One region of the Enterobacter sp. LM3 genome, then DNA from elsewhere that is predicted to be linked to it. Evidence: predicted binding sites of a transcription regulator. Region 1 holds the regulator's gene; each other region holds the start of a gene.
The links. Region 1 encodes Fur, which represses iron uptake genes when iron is present. Its sites were predicted from a motif close to ATAATAATGAGAACNACTATCAA; they were not measured.

Region 2: a site for Fur is predicted at 4,440-4,462, ahead of sodA (superoxide dismutase [Mn]). Genes of this name have one in related genera too.
Region 3: a site for Fur is predicted at 2,620-2,642, ahead of fepB (Fe2+-enterobactin ABC transporter substrate-binding protein). Genes of this name have one in related genera too.

Annotation. Positions count from the first base shown of each region.
Region 1 is NZ_JBJURN010000001.1:421,843-428,785, reverse strand. It holds gene glnS (glutamine--tRNA ligase) at 1-422, shown strand, start outside; gene chiP (chitoporin ChiP) at 872-2,269, shown strand; gene chiQ (ChiQ/YbfN family lipoprotein) at 2,316-2,645, shown strand; gene fur (ferric iron uptake transcriptional regulator) at 2,754-3,200, opposite strand; gene fldA (flavodoxin FldA) at 3,493-4,023, opposite strand; gene ybfE (LexA regulated protein) at 4,179-4,466, opposite strand; gene ybfF (esterase) at 4,595-5,368, opposite strand; gene seqA (replication initiation negative regulator SeqA) at 5,552-6,100, shown strand; gene pgm (phosphoglucomutase (alpha-D-glucose-1,6-bisphosphate-dependent)) at 6,125-6,943, shown strand, end outside.
Region 2 is NZ_JBJURN010000014.1:72,110-79,052, forward strand. It holds gene ACJ9N4_RS15240 (MFS transporter) at 1-897, opposite strand, end outside; gene ACJ9N4_RS15245 (sugar phosphate isomerase/epimerase family protein) at 1,013-1,978, opposite strand; gene ACJ9N4_RS15250 (UTRA domain-containing protein) at 1,987-2,691, opposite strand; gene yiiM (6-hydroxyaminopurine reductase) at 2,873-3,550, opposite strand; gene sodA (superoxide dismutase [Mn]) at 3,746-4,366, opposite strand; gene ACJ9N4_RS15265 (helix-turn-helix domain-containing protein) at 4,544-5,092, opposite strand; gene ACJ9N4_RS15270 (AzlC family ABC transporter permease) at 5,195-5,854, shown strand; gene ACJ9N4_RS15275 (AzlD domain-containing protein) at 5,854-6,177, shown strand; gene ACJ9N4_RS15280 (DUF1471 domain-containing protein) at 6,217-6,429, opposite strand; gene fdhD (formate dehydrogenase accessory sulfurtransferase FdhD) at 6,544-6,943, opposite strand, start outside.
Region 3 is NZ_JBJURN010000011.1:75,996-82,938, forward strand. It holds gene fepD (Fe(3+)-siderophore ABC transporter permease) at 1-115, opposite strand, end outside; gene entS (enterobactin transporter EntS) at 227-1,474, shown strand; gene fepB (Fe2+-enterobactin ABC transporter substrate-binding protein) at 1,522-2,481, opposite strand; gene entC (isochorismate synthase EntC) at 2,669-3,844, shown strand; gene entE ((2,3-dihydroxybenzoyl)adenylate synthase EntE) at 3,854-5,464, shown strand; gene ACJ9N4_RS13470 (isochorismatase family protein) at 5,475-6,329, shown strand; gene entA (2,3-dihydro-2,3-dihydroxybenzoate dehydrogenase EntA) at 6,329-6,943, shown strand, end outside.

The DNA of each region.
Region 1 (6,943 bases):
CTTACGTTATTAAAGCTGAGCGCGTGGAGAAAGATGCGGAAGGTAACATCACCACCATCTTCTGCTCTTATGATGCTGACACCCTGAGTAAAGATCCGGCGGATGGCCGTAAAGTGAAAGGCGTTATCCACTGGGTAAGCGCAGCACACGCGCTACCGGTCGAAATTCGCCTGTACGACCGCCTGTTCAGCGTACCTAACCCTGGTGCGGCAGATGACTTCCTGGCGGTCATCAACCCGGAATCTCTGCTGATCAAGCAGGGCTATGCTGAACCGTCCCTGAAGGCGGCTGAAGCGGGTAAAGCGTTCCAGTTCGAACGTGAAGGTTATTTCTGCCTGGACAGCCGTTACAGCACGGCTGAAAAACCGGTATTTAACCGTACCGTGGGTCTGCGTGATACCTGGGCTAAGATCGGCGAATAATATTGCTGCTCTGGTCAATGAGAGACAAACGCCGCTAATTGCGGCGTTTTTTTTATTTAACGATCATGCCATTAAGGCGTTGCTAAAATATTGCCTTCTGAAAATTGAGGTCAATGAGGTGCTACTTATTTTACTCAAAAAAAGTTTGAATATTTACGGAATATCTGAAGGCTAAAAAATAAGCGCAAATAATGGGCTTTTCCCCCTGAAAATATCTCTTTCTCCCTGTAAATCCACGCATTGATGGAAATGTTACAAATCACTACCAATTATGTGCACTTCGTCATAATCCTGACTTTTGCCCGCTGAAAAGCATTGATAATTCGCGTCGCGAAAAATAACCTAAAGGCGGTAGTTAATTCGAGGGTATTTCTAACTACCCCTGACCGACAGGTCATTTTTATTTTTCGCCGTTTTAGGCGTTTTAATTCGTCAAAGAGGAATAATCTATGCGTACGTTTAGTGGCAAACGTAGTGCGCTGGCGCTGGCTATTGCCGGTGTAACAGCAATGTCGGGCCTGGTTGTCGCACCAGAGGCTAAGGCAGCAGGTTTCGTTGATGATTCTACCCTCACGGGCGGTATTTATTACTGGCAGCGTGAACGTGACCGTAAAGACGTCACTGAAGACAAATACAAAACCAACCTTGCTCATTCCACCTGGAACGCCAACCTGGACTTCCAGTCCGGTTATGCTGCCGATATGTTCGGCCTGGATATTGCCGCATTCACTGCCATTGAAATGGCGGAAAACGGTGACAGTGGCCACCCGAACGAAATCGCATTCTCCTCCAGCAATAAAGCGTACGATGAAGACTGGTCCGGGGATAAAAGCGGTATTAGCCTGTATAAAGCAGCCGCGAAATTCAAATACGGCCCGGTATGGGCGCGTGGTGGTTATATTCAGCCAACCGGTCAAACACTGTTAGCCCCACACTGGAGCTTTATGCCAGGTACTTATCAGGGGGCGGAAGCCGGTGCCAACTTTGACTACGGTGATGCAGGTGCGTTGAGTTTCTCCTATATGTGGACCAACGAATATAAAGCACCGTGGCATATCGAAATGGACAAGTTCTACCAGAACGATAAAAAGACCAAAGTGGATTACCTCCACTCGCTGGGTGCGAAATACGACTTCAAAAACGATCTGGTTCTTGAAGCGGCCTTTGGCCAGGCGCAAGGTTATGTCGATCAATACTTTGCCAAAGCCAGCTATAAGTTTGATATCGCGGGTAGCCCGCTGAGTACCAGCTACCAGTTCTACGGTACGCGCGATAAAGTCAGTAATGGTGGCGTCAATGACATTTATGATGGCACCGCGTGGCTGCAGGCGCTGACCTTCGGCTACAAAGTGGGTCAGGTTGATTTGCGTCTGGAAGGGACATGGGTGAAGGCGGAAGGGCAGCAGGGCTACTTCCTGCAGCGTATGACCCCAACCTACGCCTCCTCCAACGGTCGTCTGGATATCTGGTGGGATAACCGTTCAGACTTCAACGCCGACGGTGAAAAAGCGGTGTTCTTCGGCGCGATGTATGATCTGAAAAACTGGAACCTGCCGGGTTGGGCTGTGGGGGCATCTTACGCTTACGCCTGGGATGCGAAACCTGCCGATATGGCAACACCTGACGCATACTACGATCCAAACTACCGTCTGAAAGAGTCCTCTTACAGCCTGGATGCCATGTACACCCTGCAGGATGGCCGTGCAAAAGGAACAATGTTCAAGCTGCACTTCACCCAGTATGACAACCACTCTGATATCCCAAGCTACGCGGGCGGTTACGGCAACATCTTCCAGGATGAGCGTGACGTGAAGTTCATGGTTATTGCCCCATTCACAATCTTCTGATGAACACCCCGGTGGGCTAAGCCCGCCGGGATGGAGACTGCACATGATGAAAAAAATCGTAATCGTCGCGTTGCTGGCATCGGGGTTGGTGGCTTGTGCACAGCCTCAGGCACCGAAAGAGGACTCGCGTCTGAAAGAGGCATACAGCGCCTGTATTAATACGGCGGAAGGTTCGCCGGAGAAAATTGAAGCCTGTCAGAGCGTGCTGAATGTACTGAAGAAAGAGAAAGCACATGAGCAATTCGCGACGCAGGAGAATGTCCGCGTGATGGATTACCAGGCCTGTATTCAGGCGCGTAAGACCGGTAACGATCAGGAAGTGGCGAAGCGTTGCGATCAGATCTGGAAAGAAATTCGCAGTAATAACAGTAAATAATCAGCTGTCTTGACGCCCGGTAGCACTGCGCTTACCGGGCTTTTTTTATGCCAGATTACAGGCAAAAAAAAGCCAACCTTTCGGCTGGCTCAGAGTATGAAAGCAGACTTATTTTGCGTCGTGCGCGTGCTCGTCTTCGCGGCAATCACCTTCCGCACAGTGGCCGTACAGGTACAGGCTGTGGTTGGTCAGGCGGATGCCATGACGGGCGGCAATTTCACGCTGGCGCGCTTCGATGGAATCATCGCTAAATTCAATGACCTTACCGCAATCAAGGCAGATCAGGTGATCGTGGTGCTGCTGTTGGGTCAGTTCGAAAACAGATTTACCGCCTTCGAAATTATGACGGGTCACAATACCCGCGTCATCAAACTGGTTCAGTACACGATAAACAGTGGCCAGCCCAATCTCTTCGCCCATGTCGATAAGACGCTTGTAAAGGTCTTCCGCGCTGACATGGTGGTTGTCTGGCCCCTGAAGCACTTCAAGGATTTTTAATCGAGGAAGCGTTACTTTCAGGCCAGCCTTCTTTAATGCGGTATTGTTGTCAGTCATGCGGAATCTGTCCTGTTGCTAAACGATTCACTTCTATAAAGGAAGTGACAGAAAATGCACTTGGGATAATGCGTCTCATTATAGAACTGCCATGCCTAAATGAAAACTGCAAGTCTCAAGCAAAGTATGCTTATAAAAACGTGGTATCACCAACAAACTTGTTCGATGGCTTCCACTTTTTGTCAGGGGAATATTGTACAGATTTGAACGAAAAAGTTAAAAGTTTGTAGCAATTAATTTAATCGGTTTTACCCGATTGGCGGGCGCAACCGGAGTTGCGCCACGTCAGAACTCAGGCGTTAAGAATGTCGTCCAGGTTCAGTTCTTCGCGGATCTGCTTAACCCATTTATCAACACGCTCAGCAGTCAGTTCCGGCTGACGATCTTCGTCGATAGCCAGGCCGACGAAGTGATCGTCGTCCGCCAGACCTTTAGAGGCTTCGAAGTGGTAGCCCGCTGTTGGCCAGTGACCCACGATTACCGCGCCGTGCGGCTCGATGATGTCGCGGATGGTGCCCAGCGCGTCGCAGAAATATTCTGCGTAATCTTCCTGATCGCCGCAGCCGAACAGTGCAACCAGCTTGCCGTTGAAGTCGACTTCTTCCAGTGTCGGGAAGAAATCATCCCAGTCACACTGCGCTTCACCATAGTACCAGGTCGGGATACCCAGCAGCAGAATGTCATAACCTTCGAGATCTTCTTTGCTGCTCTTGGCGATGTCATGCACATCGGCAACGTCTTTACCGAGCTGTTTTTGAATGTTTTTTGCGATATTTTCGGTATTGCCGGTATCACTGCCGAAGAAAATGCCGATGATTGCCATGAGTAAAATAACCTCTTGAAACTTAATGGTATGGTGGCGCAATTTGTCCACGGATAAGGGCAATAATAGCAGAACAGGCAACCCTGCGGAAACTGCTATCGCGCAGGACTGCACTCTGTGCTACATGAAAACGGTGAGAAAGGAGATTTTCAGACTTATACCTTGCCGCGCAACGTCTCAAGCTGTGTGATTAACATCTCTTCAATCAACTCACTGCGGCTGATGTTACGCGCGTCAGCCAGTTCATTCAGCGCATCGACAGCATCGGCGTTGAGCTTCAGTTCGACACGCTTAAGCCCACGATTTTTATCGCGTTTTAGCTGGTTGCGTTTATTAATACGCAGCTGTTCATCGCGCGAAAGCGGATTCGTTTTCGGTCGTCCCGGTCGACGCTCATTCGCGAACAGATCTAGTGTCGTACGGTCCGTTTGTTCTTTGGCCATGATTCTGAGACTTCGGGGGAAACAAGCCGCCCTGCTAATGCCCGGGCGATAAGCGCGCCATCATACATCACCGAAAACGGCACGCCAACGACTGGAAGCCTGCAGCCTTCCAGTCGCTGTCTTTTTAATCAATTTGCCGTATCAGAGAGATAGCGGCGGATTGCGCGTAATACGGCGTCCGGTTTTTCCGCATGAACCCAGTGTCCGGCTCCGGCAATCACATGGGCGCGTGCCTGCGGGAATTGTGCCAGCAAAGTGTCGCGGTATGCATCGGTCACGTAAGGTGAGTTACCACCACGAATAAAGAGAGTAGGGCGTTGCCAGGCCGGAACGGTTTCCCAGCCAACGATATTGTCATACTGGTCCCAGAGCGCTGGCACGTTAAAACGCCACTGGCCGTCAACAAACGACTTCAACAGGAACTGCACAACGCCTTCTTCATCAAGATGTTCACGCATCACGGTCGCCGCCTGCTGACGCGTAGAGACCCCCGCTTCTGTCACCGCATTGATGGCGGCAAATATCTCATCATGACGACGCACGTCGTAATCCACGGGCGCGATATCAATGGCGATCAGACCGTTAATTCGTTCCGGTGCAAGCGCCGTCAGGGCCATCACCGCTTTGCCACCCATTGAATGCCCGATAAACGTCGCATTCTGGAGATTATTCGCATCAAGCGTATCCCGCAGATCCTGCGCCATTGCCGCGTAGGTCATTTCCGCTGAACGCCCGGACAGGCCGTGATTGCGCATATCGACCTGCAAAATATCGTGGTCGGTAACCAGCTCGCGCGCCAGCACGCCCAGGTTATCCAGGCTGCCAAAAAGCCCGTGAACCAGTACGATGGGAGAATTATTGTTCGGCGATTGTGCAGATTGCGCTCGGGTATTCAATTTCATGGCAAAGTTCTTTTTTTACGTATGTCAGGTTAGGGTATCATGTTGAACATTCTGCCGCCCGGCTGCAAGGTTCCAGTTTAATCTGACTTTTGCCGCCAACCTGGTTTGACGCTATCCGCTGTTGGGATTTGACCTTATAATCCCAACGACTTGTATTCAGATAAGATATCGCACTGGATTAAGATGAAAACAATCGAAGTTGATGACGAACTCTATCAGTATATTGCCAGCCAGACGCGGCATATTGGGGAGAGCGCGTCCGACATTTTACGGCGCATGCTTAAAATTTCCGCCGCCTCACAGCCTGCTACCCCAGTCACTAAAGATGTCGTGTCTCAGCCGAGCGTTGTTGCACAAGCAAAACCTGCCGTGACACCGGCAAAAGATAAAGTGCGTGCGATGCGCGAGCTGCTGCTTTCTGATGAATATGCGGAACAGAAAAAAGCGGTTAACCGCTTTATGCTGGTGCTGTCTACACTCTATTCACTGGATAATAAAGCGTTTGCCGAAGCGACCGAGTCGCTGCACGGGCGTACGCGCGTCTATTTCGCAGGTGACGAGCAGACGCTTCTGCAAAATGGTAATCAAACCAAACCCAAACATGTCTCTGGCACACCATATTGGGTCATCACGAATACCAACACGGGCCGCAAGTGCAGCATGGTCGAACACATCATGCAGTCCATGCAGTTCCCGACAGAATTGATTGAAAAGGTTTGCGGTACAATTTAACCCCTGCATTAAAAGGACCAGGCCATGGCAAATCACAGCCGTGCAGGCCAACCTGCACAACAAAGCGATTTGATTAATGTCGCTCAACTGACCGCGCAGTATTACGTGCTGAAGCCGGTCGTGGGCAACGCAGAACACGCAGTGAAGTTTGGTACATCAGGCCACCGCGGCAGCGCGGCACGCCACAGCTTTAACGAACCGCACATTCTGGCCATTGCCCAGGCCATCGCGGAAGAGCGCGCTAAAAATGGCGTCACGGGTCCGTGCTATGTGGGGAAAGATACTCACGCCCTGTCTGAGCCTGCATTTATTTCCGTGCTGGAAGTGCTGGCCGCGAACGGGGTAGACGTGATCGTGCAGGAGAACAACGGCTTTACGCCTACGCCTGCGGTCTCTCACGCTATCCTTGTGCACAACAAAAAAGGTGGTGCGCTGGCTGATGGCATCGTCATTACGCCATCCCATAACCCGCCGGATGACGGTGGTATTAAATACAACCCACCTAACGGTGGCCCGGCAGATACTAACGTCACCAAAGTGGTGGAAGACCGCGCAAACGCGCTGCTTGCAGACGATCTGAAAGGCGTAAAACGCATTTCTCTGGATGCGGCAATGGCGTCCGGCCACGTGAAAGAGCAGGATCTGGTGCAGCCGTTCGTGGAAGGGCTGGCAGATATCGTCGATATGGCCGCCATCCAGAAAGCGGGCCTGAAACTGGGTGTTGATCCGCTGGGCGGCTCTGGTATCGAATACTGGAAACGCATTGCTGAGTATTACAAGCTGGATCTGACCATCGTGAACGATCACGTCGATCAGACTTTCCGCTTTATGCATCTGGATAAA
Region 2 (6,943 bases), on a different contig from region 1:
AAACAACATCATCGCAATGGCAGAAATCAAGAACGTCCATTTCAGGTAGACCGTAGGGGACTTAGCCACTTTATCCGCCAGGAAACCGCCCACCGGCCCACCCACCATTTTGAGGGCATACTGGTTAATGATCCCGTACGCCCCCACCAGCGCAACCGGAAGCATGTAGATGTCTTTCAGGAACGGAATGAAATAGGTTAAACCGCAGTAAGCTGCATACACGAAGAAAATGCCAAATGACGCTAACCAGACGTTCGGGCAAGTCAGAACATGTTTAATGCCTCTCAGGGTTTCAATGTTTGTGCTGCTTCCTTCACCGCTTTTGACGTGGTCATCATCAACGATGAAGTAGGTTATCACCCCGGCCATAAGAGTGATAACCGTGTAGTAGAGCAAGCCTGCCTGCATCCCTGCCTTCCCTTCACCAAAGTGAACGAAGACAAACAGCGCACCTGATGCGACAATAACATCCACCACACCGCGCCCTGCCTCCAGAAGCCCGAACAACCGCCCCTGTTCTTCTTTTGTTCCTAACAGGCGTACAGCTTTTAATAACACAGGCCAGTACACCACATCAGCAAAGAAGGCCATCGCCGCAAAGCAAATAAGATAGCCAGTGAACGATGGAAGCGTGGATAAATATAGCCCACACAGTCCCACACCAATTAACCCGAAGGGCAGAAGGATCTTCTTAGAATAGCGATCAGCAATGTATAAAGAAAGGAAAAGCCCTGTGGTTTGTACAATGGTATATACCGTAAAACTGAGTCCTATTTGTGTGTTTGTCAGCCCCCAGTCATTTTGCATTGGCACATAAAAAACATCCTTCATGCTGGAAAGCTTAAATATCGTTCCACCACCCAAAACCAAAAAGCACAGACGAGCCCATTTATTCATGAACATATTCGACACCCTCACTGCAATTTAGAGAGAAAACCGTTCAGCAATATAAAAAGCAGGCTATTCCTGAAAAAAGGAAGCCATAAGATGCATCAAGACACAGTTAAATAAATTAAGCAGGTTGTTTTATATTTATAAACTTCGCACACAGGTTACGAATAAAATCGATCTGAGAAATAGCATTCTCTTTCTCCTGTGCCAGACGAGCATCAACCAGGTCATCATCAGGAAGCGGAGTGAAACTTGCGTCACGCCACGGTATCCAGGGATTATCGCCTTCGTCATCAAAACGAAATGCTGGCGCGTAATAATCAACCTCTTCTTCCAGACCGAAAGAAGTGACCTGCGGCTGGTCTTCACCCAACAGTAAAAGTTCACGCAGCATCATCTCGACAGGGAGATCGCCGAGCCCCGTACTGCAGGCTTCATGTGCCCATCCCTTACCCTCTTTTATCACTCTGGCATCCTTGATATGAACCTGAGTGATGTAAGGTGACATTGTCCGTAGCGCTGTCATGGGTTGTTCATTGGCATTTATCATATTGCCAAAATCAAAGAGTATGGAGAGATTTTTCATACCACTGTTTTTTACCAGTGTAACCAGTTCATGTCCTTTGAGATCTTCGTGTTGTTCAATCGTAAACTGGATACCACTATTATCAAACTGCGCCAGATAAGCTATATCCCGGGAGATTTTTTCCAGCACCGAATTTAAATAGCCTTCATAACGCGGATAAAATCTGACGGAGGTAGCACCTGTGCCCTGCGCGATATAAATAGCTTCATCCAGCGTCTTTTTATCTGATGCACTGGTTTCAATATGAATATCGAGCCCGTACAGTTCGGCTTTCTTTTTAAACGAAGCCAACTGCTCTGGCCGCATATTTTTCAGTGAAAAGGATTCCCCATCTTCAACATGTACTTTCACACCCGTTAAATGATACTGATGTGCAATATCCAGTAAATCTTCAGGAAGAATTCTTTCGTAACGCATATTTAAATGAAAGGCATATGCATGCAAATAAAGGCGGATGTTTCTTGCGCGCTCAGCCAGTTTTTCTCTGATAATGTTTTCCATAATCTTTCTCACTCATCACGAATAACCAGTTCGACGGATTCAAGTCTCCAGTACTCCAGATCAACCTGAACCACTTTTTTTTCAGACGTGGCACGATGCTTCTCTACCAAAATACCGTACGTATTAGGTGCTACGCCCAACTCTTTGCAGGCAAGCTCCGGCATATTGACGGGTTTGAAAATCATCTCTTTGATGGTCAAGGTAAGCCCAAAACTCTCTTCCCAGACTTTAGAAAATGCGTGATTTTCCAGCTTATCCATAAAACCCGGGGCGGCATCGGCGTCAATCCAGGACTCATGGTAAAAAACTTTATGATCATCCAGCCCACACCAGCCGGTTATCAGGTAGGGAGCCCTGGACGAAGAAAATGCTTTCTCAATATGGCGGGGTGCGGTATCGACAACGTCTTTAGTCAAATAACCCCATGACGGTTTTCGTCCCTGCGCACGCGCCTCCGCATTAAAGCTGGAGAGCGATTTTGGGTTGTAGATGAATCGACGAGGAGAGATGAACCACCCGCTGCGGTTCTTGCGAAAAATACGCGCCGCGACCTCAAGCTCAATTAACACCTGCCTTAAGGTCATGCGTTTCGCATCCAGCAATTCGCACAATTCGCGCTCAGAGGGAAGTCGGGAACCCGGCGGAAAATCATTAGCCGCTAGCCAGTTTTCGAAGCGGTCTCTCAGGAGATCAACATAGTTTTTTTCTTTCATGTCTCAAAATCTGGTTTAAACCAATTTGAAGACACAATATTTGAGCAGGGAAAATTCTCAAGCTTTTTCGGCAGGCTGACGCCATTTTTGTGGGCCAGGTAGCAAGTTCATCGTTAGCGAGGACACCACCAGAATGGCGATGCCCTCCAGATTCAGGCGGGCACTCTTGTTCTTGCAATAATTACTGTTTCCCCCACAATCTCCGCGAATTATCCTCGATCTGCCCGCTAATACGTCGCTTCTGCATCGTTCTTGTCCAGCTGGTCGATAACCCCGCAGCCGACAACAGACGATGATACTGTTCGTCATCAAACGGCATATGCCAGGCAATTGCGCAGGCGTCGTACACAGAGACATCACTCAGGCGTGACGCCAGCTCCAGCGGTGCATCCGCCGAAACCTGCCCGGCCAGCACCACGCGGTACAGCCAGCCGGTTTTGCCCACGCTTTGCAGCTGAGCTGACATATCACTAATGCCGAAATGGAAGTTAAGCTTGAAGCACGGTGAGCGCGGCTGCGTGACCTGAATCAGCGCCTCACCCCAGCGAAAGATATCGCCAATAAAGACGTTCTTTTCGGTCAGCCCTTCGGTCGAGAGGTTCTCACCGAACGCGGGTGCAACAAACAAATCCGCCTGCTCGGGGAATTCGGCTATCCAGTGACGATAATGTTCGCGAGGATAGTGGCACAGCGCGCGCTCAGGCCCGCCGTGGATTTTCGCTTCGGCCTGCTCGTCACCCGCAAGCCCAAGGTCGGTTAACGTCAGCTCACCATCGACCTGAATTTTGGCGATGGCGCTTGGGCGGCTACCGTCGTAATCCCTGACCTTGCCTGTAAACACATTCACCGGGTAATGCATCGCGACTCCTTTATATACCCTAAATAATTCGAGTTGTAGGAAGGCGGCAAGAGAGTGAATCCCCAGGAGCTGACTCCAGTAAGTGACTGGGGTGAGCGAGCGCAGCCAACGCACCTACAACTTGAAGTATGACGGGTATACAGATACAAAAAAAGCGAGTCATCAGACTCGCTTCTCAGAGGTGGCAATGCAACCTTATTTTTTCGCGGCAAAACGCGCTGCGGCTTCGTCCCAGTTCACCACGTCCCAGAAGGCTTTGATGTAGTCCGGGCGGCGGTTCTGGAATTTCAGGTAGTAAGCGTGTTCCCACACGTCCAGACCCACGATTGGGAAACCGGATGCGCCAGAGATCGCTTCCCCCATCAACGGGGAATCCTGGTTAGCGGTAGAAACAATCGCCAGTTTGTCACCTTTCAGTACCAGCCACGCCCAGCCAGAGCCGAAACGGGTTGCAGCAGCTTTTTCGAATTCCGCTTTGAAGTTATCAACGGAACCGAAGTCGCGTTCAATAGCCGCTTTCAGGTCGCCCTGCAGGGTGGTACCGGTTTTCAGGCCTTTCCAGAAAAGACTGTGGTTAGCGTGGCCGCCAGCGTTATTACGCAGAACGGTTTTCTTGTCCGCTGGCAGCTGATCCAGTTTAGCGATCAGCTCTTCAGCAGACAGGTTAGCGAACTCTGGCAGGCTTTCCAGCGCGGCATTCGCGTTGTTTACATAGGCCTGGTGGTGTTTAGTGTGATGGATTTCCATCGTCTGCTTGTCAAAATGCGGTTCCAGTGCGTCGTAGGCATACGGCAGGGATGGCAGTGTATAACTCATAATCCTCTCCATTAATGTCGGGCGGCACAACTGTTAATGCCGCGTAAGCAGTTGGTTCATTATAGTTAATTAAATGGTATTGAAAATGATTATCAATGCCGTAATTTCTATAAGGTTATCGCGCTTTGACAAATGGATTAATTATTAAATTTATCATGCAGTTAATGCGTTATTTCGTTAATTTTGTTCCGCGACCAGCAAAGCACAGGTGTCCGGCTCCAGCGCCTTAAAGATATGCAACTGGTCGGCGGGATAGCTTATGTAATCCCCTTCTCCCAGCTCTTCCGGTGCGTCAAGCGGGCCCACTATCGCCCGCCCCTGTGTGACGATAATATGCTCAACTGAACCTGGAGAATGTGGCTGGGAAATACGGTCTGCACCCGGCTGGGTCTGCAACAGATAGATATCACGGCGGGCACCCGGTGGGCACGCTGCCAGCAAAATGGCCTCATAGTTGGCCTGCCCGGCGACCACCTTCGTTCCTTCCCCCCGGCGGATCACCTGAGTGGTTGGCTGCTGCGGCTCAAGCAAGCGGGCGAAAGGAATGTCCAGCGCCACACAAAGCGACCAGAGCGTCTCCAGGCTAGGGTTACCATTGCCGGACTCCAGCTGGGAGAGCGTTGATTTGGCGATCCCGGCACGGCGGGCAATTTCCGCCAGTGAAAGCCCGGTTCGCAGACGTTCTCGCACCAGACTGCTGGCGATCACGCAAATTGGCTGCGTCATAAAACGGCCTCTTGTTCTTTATATCGAACGAATCGTTCATCTTGTAAAACACTTCTGATGCGTTCATTATAATGGAAATACGTTCGATATGGCTAAAACTGTATGAAGCACCACCTCTCCTGCCTTAAAGGCGACACCATAAAAGCAATCATCCTTGTTTGTCTGGCGGTTGGCGTTGTCGGAATGTCCTACGGCTCGCTGGCGATGGCATACGGTTTCCCGCTCTGGGTACCGTTTGTGCTTTCCCTCACCGTGCTGGCAGGGGCTTCAGAATTTATGTTTATCGGTATTGTGGCTAGCGGTGGTAACCCGCTGGCGGCAGCGGCTGCCGGGTTACTGGTTAACGCACGCCATGTGCCGTTTGGCGTCACGGTGCGTGAGCTGGTCGGCAAACGCGGTGCGAGCCTTCTGGGATGCCACATCATGAACGACGAAAGCGTGGTGTTTGGCCTGTCGCAAAAAACGCCCGAACAGCGTAAAGCAGCCTACTGGCTGTGCGGTTTAGGCATCGCGGTCATCTGGCCGTTGGGTGCGCTACTGGGCGCAATGGTCGGCAAACTGCTGCCCGCCCCGGAAACCATCGGGCTGGATGCCGTATTCCCGGCCATTTTGCTGGCGCTGGTCGTTCCCGCGTTTAAAAACCGAACCACGCTGATCCGCGCCTGCAGCGGCGCAGTCTTGTCGCTGGCCGCCGTGCCATTTACCCCGGCGGGTTTACCGGTTCTGCTCGCTTTACTGGGCCTTGCCGCGAGGAAAAAATAATGGAAAACATAACGGTCTTTATTCTCGGTATCGCCATTTTGTCTGCGGGGACGTATCTGATGCGTCTTGGCGGGGCAAAAATCGGCAGCCGACTGGCATTGTCAGAGCGCTCCCAGGCGCTGCTTTCTGATGCAGCAACGGTATTACTGTTTTCCGTCGCGCTGGCGACAACGTTTTATGAAGGGGAACACTTTGCCGGGATGGCGCGGGTGCTGGGCGTGGCGTTTGCGGTATTCCTGGCCTGGCGCAAGATGCCGTTAATTGTGGTGATCGTTGCGGCGGCGGTGGTCACTGCGCTATTGCGTCTGGCGGGCATAAACTAAAAAAGCGCCCGGGGGCGCTCTTTCGACGGTGTGACAGGCTTATTTGTTCAGTTCAGCGGTCATGTGTACACGGTTACCGGAAAACGCCTGGGTAATTTTGTAGGACGACGCGCCCGCTTCCTGAGCCTGAGCGGCGATTTTTGCTTCTGCACCATCAATGGTAGAGGCAGTTGCCGTGACCGTCTGAGCAGCGAAAGAACCAAAAGAAGCAGACAGAGCGATTACAGCGACAAAAGTTTTGATGCTTTTCATGATATAAACCCTTTCAATTAGTTGTTTGTATAAGGCGTGTCGCCTTGATGAGATAAATACTAGACCTCATCACCGACAACTAAAAGCGGAAGGATTTGCCAAATTCATTCAAAATTACTGATCAACAATCAATCGTTGAGGATGAGTATAAATCGTCGCCCTTCCCGGTTTACAGAACCCCACCAGCGTCAGGTTGCAGCGCTCAGCCACCTCCACTGCCAGCGTCGTTGCTGCCGACACCGCAAACAGAATTTCAACGCCGCACATCGCGGATTTTTGCACCATTTCATAGCTGGCACGGCTGGATACTAATGCCGCTCCCTGCTGCCAGATTTCACTTTCACGCGCACGGCGACCAAGCAGCTTATCCAGCGCCACATGGCGACCAACGTCCTCATGCCCCCCGACAATATCCCCCGACGGCAACACCCACGCCGCCGCGTGCGTACAACCGCTCAACTGGCCGATGGGTTGAACATCATTAAGGTGCTCAAGCGCTTTATTGAGGTTCGCA
Region 3 (6,943 bases), on a different contig from region 1:
CGGACGCGGGCAGCGGCTTCGCGCCAACCAGCAGACTGAGTGCAATCGCAAGGATCAACAGTAGCAATAAAACGGGCACCGCAACGGCGCGCACCGCAGAAGAGGAAAACGACATAGCAACATCCATGATTTGATAATGATAGTAATTATCGTTATCTATCTTATTTGGCTATGTTAGCATGTGCGCCCATGAAATTGGTAGATCGTTAGACCTCAGGGCCTTGTCATGAATCAAAAATCCTGGCTGATCAACCTCAGCCTGCTTAAAACGCATCCGGCGTATCGCGCTGTTTTTATCGCCCGTTTTATCTCCATTTTATCCCTCGGCCTGCTCGGCGTGGCCGTGCCGGTACAGATCCAGACCCTGACTCACTCCAGCTGGCTGGTGGGGTTATCCGTTACGTTAACGGGTGGGGCGATGTTTATCGGTCTGATGATTGGCGGCGTGCTGGCGGACAGGTACGAACGTAAAAAACTCATCCTGCTGGCGCGGGGTACCTGCGGCGTGGGGTTTGTCGGGTTGTGTCTGAACGCCATGTTGCCGGAGCCATCATTAATGGCGATTTATGCCCTGGGGTTGTGGGATGGCTTTTTCGCATCGTTAGGCGTGACGGCGCTGCTGGCGGCTACGCCTGCGCTGGTGGGGCGTGAAAACCTGATGCAGGCGGGAGCGATTACGATGCTCACCGTGCGCCTGGGATCGGTGATTTCACCGATGGTCGGTGGTTTATTGCTGGCAACCGGCGACGTGGCGTGGAACTACGGGCTGGCGGCGGCGGGAACCTTTATCACCACGCTCACGTTGCTGCGCTTACCGCTTCTGCCACCACCGCCGCAACAGCGCGAACATCCGCTGAAATCACTGATGGCGGCGATCCGTTTTCTGTTCAGCAACCCGCTGATTGGCGGCATTGCGTTGCTGGGTGGTTTGCTGACGATGGCGAGCGCCGTGCGCGTGCTCTATCCGGCGCTGGCGGGTGAGTGGCAGATGAGCGCCCCGCAGATTGGCGTGTTATATGCGGCAATCCCACTTGGCGCGGCGTGCGGCGCGCTCACCAGCGGTAAGCTGGCACAGAGTGCGCGTCCGGGGTTGATTATGCTGGTGGCGACGCTGGCCTCGTTTATCGCTATTGGCTTCTTCAGCCTGATGCCGGTGTGGGCGCTGGGCGTGCTCTGCCTGGCAATCTTTGGCTGGCTGAGTGCGATCAGTTCATTGTTGCAATACACCCTGATCCAGACCCAGACGCCGGAAGGGATGCTGGGGCGCATTAACGGTCTGTGGACGGCGCAGAACGTGACGGGTGATGCCATCGGCGCGGCGATCCTCGGCGGGCTGGGCGCGATGATGACGCCGGTGGCGTCAGCGAGCAGCAGTGGGTTTGCGCTGGCGGTTGTCGGGGGGATTTTGTTGCTGGTGTTGGCGGAGCTGCGACGGTTCAGGCAGGAAGTTGTGTTGAACGACAGTGCGGCCTGATGCCTTCATTCCCGTCCTCTCCCACAGGGAGAGGACGGGTTAATGCCCTACTTAAACAACGAATCCAGTCTGTCTAATACCCGCATCGCGCTGTAATAATCCAGGCGGAATGTCTCCGTTCCCAATGCCCAGACGCGCTTGTTCTGCACCGCAGGCAGGTGTGCCAGCAGCGGGTTGGCGTAAATTGCGTCCACATCCTTTTGGTCACCGGCAAACAGGAACAACCCTTCACCGTTCAGACCCGTCGCCAGGTTTTCGCCACCCAACTGGATGATGTCGTGGCGTTGGCCCTGGCTTTTGGAGGTATGTAACCCGGCGGGCAGCTCAGCCAGCGTAAAGCCCAGCTGGTGGAGCAACTGACCCTGTGCAGATTCCGTCGTCCACAGGTTGGCGCTGTGCGCGGCGGCGGTGTAGACAATGGCGTTGACCGGCTGCGGTGGCAGCGTCATTTGCTGCTTCACCCGGGCGAGTTGCTTATCAAATTCCGCAATGCGTTCTGCGGCCTGTTTTTCCTGGCCGGTAATTGTACCCAGCTGTGTTAACAGTGCCTGCCAGCTTTTGTCGTCGTAATTGATAACCAGAACAGGTGCGATGGCGGAAAGCTGATCGTACAGCGCCAGTGCGGAATCTCCGCCGGTGGCGCTGATTAAAATCAGGTCCGGCATCCGGGCAGCGACGGCCTCGGCGCTCGGCTCACCAATATACAGCCGTGCAAGCTTGCGCTGTTTCGCAATATCACCCCACTGGCGCAGGAAGCCCTGTGCATCCGCCACGCGGTTATTTGGCGTTGTGGCTCCGCTGGCGATGACGGGGGCATCGATTGCCAGCAGGGAGCCGGTTAAGGTCACGCTGGTGGAGACAATGCGCAGCGGTTTGCTTTTCATGGTGTGCGTACCGTGGCTGTCAGTCACCTGACGAGGCCAGTCGGCGGCGGTCGCTGAGGTTAGTCCTAAAACAAAAAGTCCGGTTAAAAGCAGGGCATTACGACAAATAGCGGGCAGTTTCACAAAGCGGCATCCTGTTTTTTATGAAGTTAATGATTCTCATTTTCACGATTGCAGCGAAGGGATGCAAGCGATAGTCGCACAAGTTGTTCTCTCTGTGGTTGACACCAGGACACTCTGCGATTAGGTTAGCCATCGAAAATATAAATGATAATCATTATTACTGCCTTTATCATTTCAGGAGGATGATATGGATACGTCCCTGGCTGAGGAAGTTCAGCACACCGCGACCACGCTGCAATCAGACAGCTTTTTCTTTATGTCGCCTTATCGCAGTTTTACCACGTCAGGTTGTTTTGCCCGTTTCTCCGAATCCGCCGTTGGCGGCGACGATCCGGCTGGCAATTTCCAGCAAAAATTAGCCCAGGCTTTCCGGAACGCGAAAGCCAGCGGCATTGCCCATCCTGTCATGGTGGGCGCTATTCCATTCGATACCCGCAAACCGTCGTCACTGTTTATTCCGCAAAGCTGGCAGACATTCTCTCGCCCGGCGCGTCAGCAGTCCGCCCGCTATTTCTCCGGCGCGCAGGCGCTGAATGTGGCAACACGGGCTGAGATCCCTCCGCAGTTGGTTTTCGAAGAGATGGTGGCACGTGCGGCGGCGCTTACCGCCACGCCGCAGGTGAACAAAGTGGTGTTGTCGCGCCTGATTGAGATTGCGACTGACGAGAAGATTGATAGCAGCGCCTTGCTGGAACGGCTGATTGCGCAGAACCCGGCCAGCTTTAATTTCCACGTGCCGCTGGAAGATGGCGGTGTGTTGCTCGGTGCAAGCCCGGAGCTACTGTTGCGCAAAGAGGGCGCGCGCTTTAGCTCGCTGCCACTGGCAGGCTCCGCACGCCGTCAGCCGGATGACATGCTGGATCGCGAAGCGGGCAACAAGCTGCTGGCGTCAGAAAAAGACCGTCACGAGCATGACCTGGTCACGCAGGCGATGAAAGCCATTCTGGAGCCGCGCAGCCATCATCTGAGCATGCCAGCTTCACCGCAGCTCATCACCACGCCGACGTTGTGGCATCTGGCAACACCGGTGGAAGGGGATGCGCGGGAAAACGAAAACGCGCTGACGCTGGCCTGTCTGCTGCACCCGACCCCTGCGTTGAGCGGTTTCCCTCACCAGGCAGCAAAACAGCTGATTGCCGAACTGGAACCGTTTGACCGTGAACTGTTTGGCGGCATCGTCGGCTGGTGCGACAGCGAAGGTAATGGCGAGTGGGTGGTGACCATCCGCTGCGCGCGTTTGCATGAGAAGTCCGTTCGCCTGTTTGCGGGCGCGGGTATTGTGCCAGCGTCCTCTCCGGTGGGGGAGTGGCGAGAAACCGGCGTGAAGCTCTCCACCATGCTGAATGTTTTTGGTTTGCATTAAGGAGCACTCATGACCATTCCCTTTACCCGCTGGCCTGAGGATTTTGCCCGGCGCTACCGTGAAAAAGGCTACTGGCAGGATCGGCCATTAACTCACATCCTGACCGATCGCGCAGACAGCGACACGGTCGCTATCATTGACGGCGACCGCCGCTTTACCTGGCGCGAATTCAACCAGGCAGTGAACAACCTGGCGTCAATGTTACAGGCACAGGGTCTGCAGCGCGGCGAGACGGCGCTGGTGCAGCTTGGCAACGTGGCCGAGTTCTACATCACTTTCTTCGCGCTGCTACAGGTGGGCGTGGCTCCGGTCAATGCGCTCTTTAGTCATCAGCGTAACGAACTGAACGCCTATGCCGCGCAGATCAAACCAGCACTGCTGATTGCCGATCGCGAGCATGCATTGTTTACGGGCGATAGCTTCCTCAATACCTTTACCGATGAATACCGCTCAGTGCGCGTCGTGCTACTGCGCGGTGATAAGGGGGATCATGCCCTGGAAGCCGCGATTGCGCGCCCGGCGGATCGTTTCATTCCCAACCCAACCCCAGCCGATGAAGTGGCATTTTTCCAGCTCTCCGGCGGCAGTACCGGCACGCCGAAGCTGATCCCACGCACGCATAACGACTACGACTACAGCATTCGTCGCAGCAACGAAATTTGCGGCATTACCGCGGATACCCGTTACCTGAATGCGCTGCCTGCGGCGCACAACTACGCCATGAGTTCGCCGGGTTCGCTGGGCGTCTTTACCGCAGGCGGCTGCGTGGTGCTGGCGAATGATCCGAGCGCCACGCTCTGTTTCCCGCTGATTGAACAGCACCAGATCAACGTCACCTCGCTGGTGCCGCCTGCGGTCAGCCTGTGGCTACAGGCGATTGCCGAAGGGGCGGGTAACGCCCGGCTTCAGTCGCTGAAGTTGCTGCAGGTGGGTGGTGCGCGTCTTTCCGCCACGCTTGCCGTGCGTATTCCGGTGGAGATGGGCTGCCAGTTGCAGCAGGTGTTTGGTATGGCGGAAGGGCTGGTGAACTACACCGCGCTCGACGATACGCCGGAACGCATTATCAACACTCAGGGCCGTCCGATGTGTCCTGATGATGAAGTGTGGGTGGCCGATGAGCACGGTAACCCGCTGCCACGCGGCGAAGTCGGGCGTCTGATGACCCGCGGGCCGTACACCTTCCGGGGTTATTTCAACAGCCCGGAACACAACGCCAGCGCCTTTGATGCCAACGGTTTTTACTGCTCCGGCGATCTGATCGCTATTGACGAGCAGGGCTATATCACCGTGCAGGGTCGCGAGAAAGATCAGATCAACCGGGGTGGCGAAAAGATTGCCGCTGAAGAGATCGAAAACCTGCTGCTGCGCCACGAGGCGGTGATCCACGCCGCGCTGGTGAGCATGGAAGACAGCCTGCTGGGTGAGAAAAGTTGCGCGTATCTGGTGGTGAAACAGCCGCTGCGCGCGGTCGAAGTGCGTCGCTTCCTGCGGGAACAGGGCGTTGCGGAATTTAAGCTACCGGATCGCGTGGAAAGCGTGGATGCACTCCCGTTAACGCCGGTCGGTAAAGTTGATAAGAAACAGTTGCGCCTGCGGCTTGCGGAACGCACCCAGGGCTAAGGAACAGAATATGGCTATCCCAAAATTAACCGCTTACGCACTGCCAACCGTCGCAGACCTGCCGACCAACAAAGTGAACTGGGCGTTTGAGCCGGAGCGCGCGGCGCTGTTGATCCACGATATGCAGGAGTATTTCCTGAACTTCTGGGGCGAAAACAGCCCGATGATGGCGCAGGTGGTGGCAAACATCGCCAGACTGCGTGACTACTGCAAAGTGCACAACATTCCGGTCTACTACACCGCGCAGCCGAAAGAGCAGAGCGATGACGATCGCGCCCTGTTGAACGACATGTGGGGACCGGGTCTGACCCGTTCGCCCGAGCAGCAACGCATTGTGGCGGAGCTGACGCCGGACGAAGCCGACACCGTGCTGGTGAAGTGGCGTTACAGTGCGTTCCACCGTTCGCCGCTGGAACTCATGCTCAAAGAGACCGGGCGTAATCAGCTGCTGATCACCGGCGTTTATGCCCACATCGGCTGCATGACCACCGCCACCGACGCGTTTATGCGCGACATTAAACCGTTCTTCATCGCCGATGCGCTGGCGGATTTTACCCGCGATGAGCATCTGATGTCGCTCAACTATGTGGCAGGACGTTCTGGCCGCGTGGTGATGACTGATGAACTGCTGCCTTCTGTTCCTGCCTCAAAAGAGGCGCTACGTGAGCTGGTGTTGCCGTTGCTGGATGAGTCCGACGAGCCGATGAATGACGAAAACCTGATCGACTACGGTCTGGACTCGGTGCGCATGATGGCGCTGGCGGCGCGCTGGCGCAAAGTATACGGCGATATCGACTTCGTGATGCTGGCGAAAAACCCGACGATTGATGCCTGGTGGGTGCTGCTCTCTCGTGAGGTGAAATGATGGCGGGTTTCGATTTCGCCGGCAAAAACGTCTGGGTGACGGGGGCGGGCAAGGGCATCGGTTACGCTACTGCGCAGGCGTTTGTGGAGGCGGGCGCGCGTGTCACCGGGTTCGACCTGGCGTTTGGGCTGGAGGATTATCCGTTTACCACCGAAACGCTGGACGTGGCGGACTCTGCTCAGGTGAGCGACGTTTGCGGGCGCGTGCTCAGCACCATTGAGCGTCTGGATGTGCTGGTGAATGCGGCCGGGATCCTGCGTATGGGCGCGACGGATCAGATCTCTCAGGAAGACTGGCAGCAGACCTTCGCGGTCAACGTCGGTGGAGCGTTTAATCTGTTCCAGCAGACGATGGGCCAGTTTCGTCGTCAGCAGGGCGGGGCAATTGTGACCGTGGCGTCTGACGCCGCCCATACGCCGCGCATCGGCATGAGCGCCTACGGTGCGTCGAAGGCAGCGCTGAAAAGCCTGGCACTGACCGTCGGGCTGGAGCTGGCGGGCAGTGGCGTGCGTTGCAATCTGGTGTCGCCGGGCTCAACCGATACCGATATGCAGCGTACCCTGTGGAAGAGTGACGATGCCGAACAGTTGCGGATTCGTGGCTTTGGCGAACAG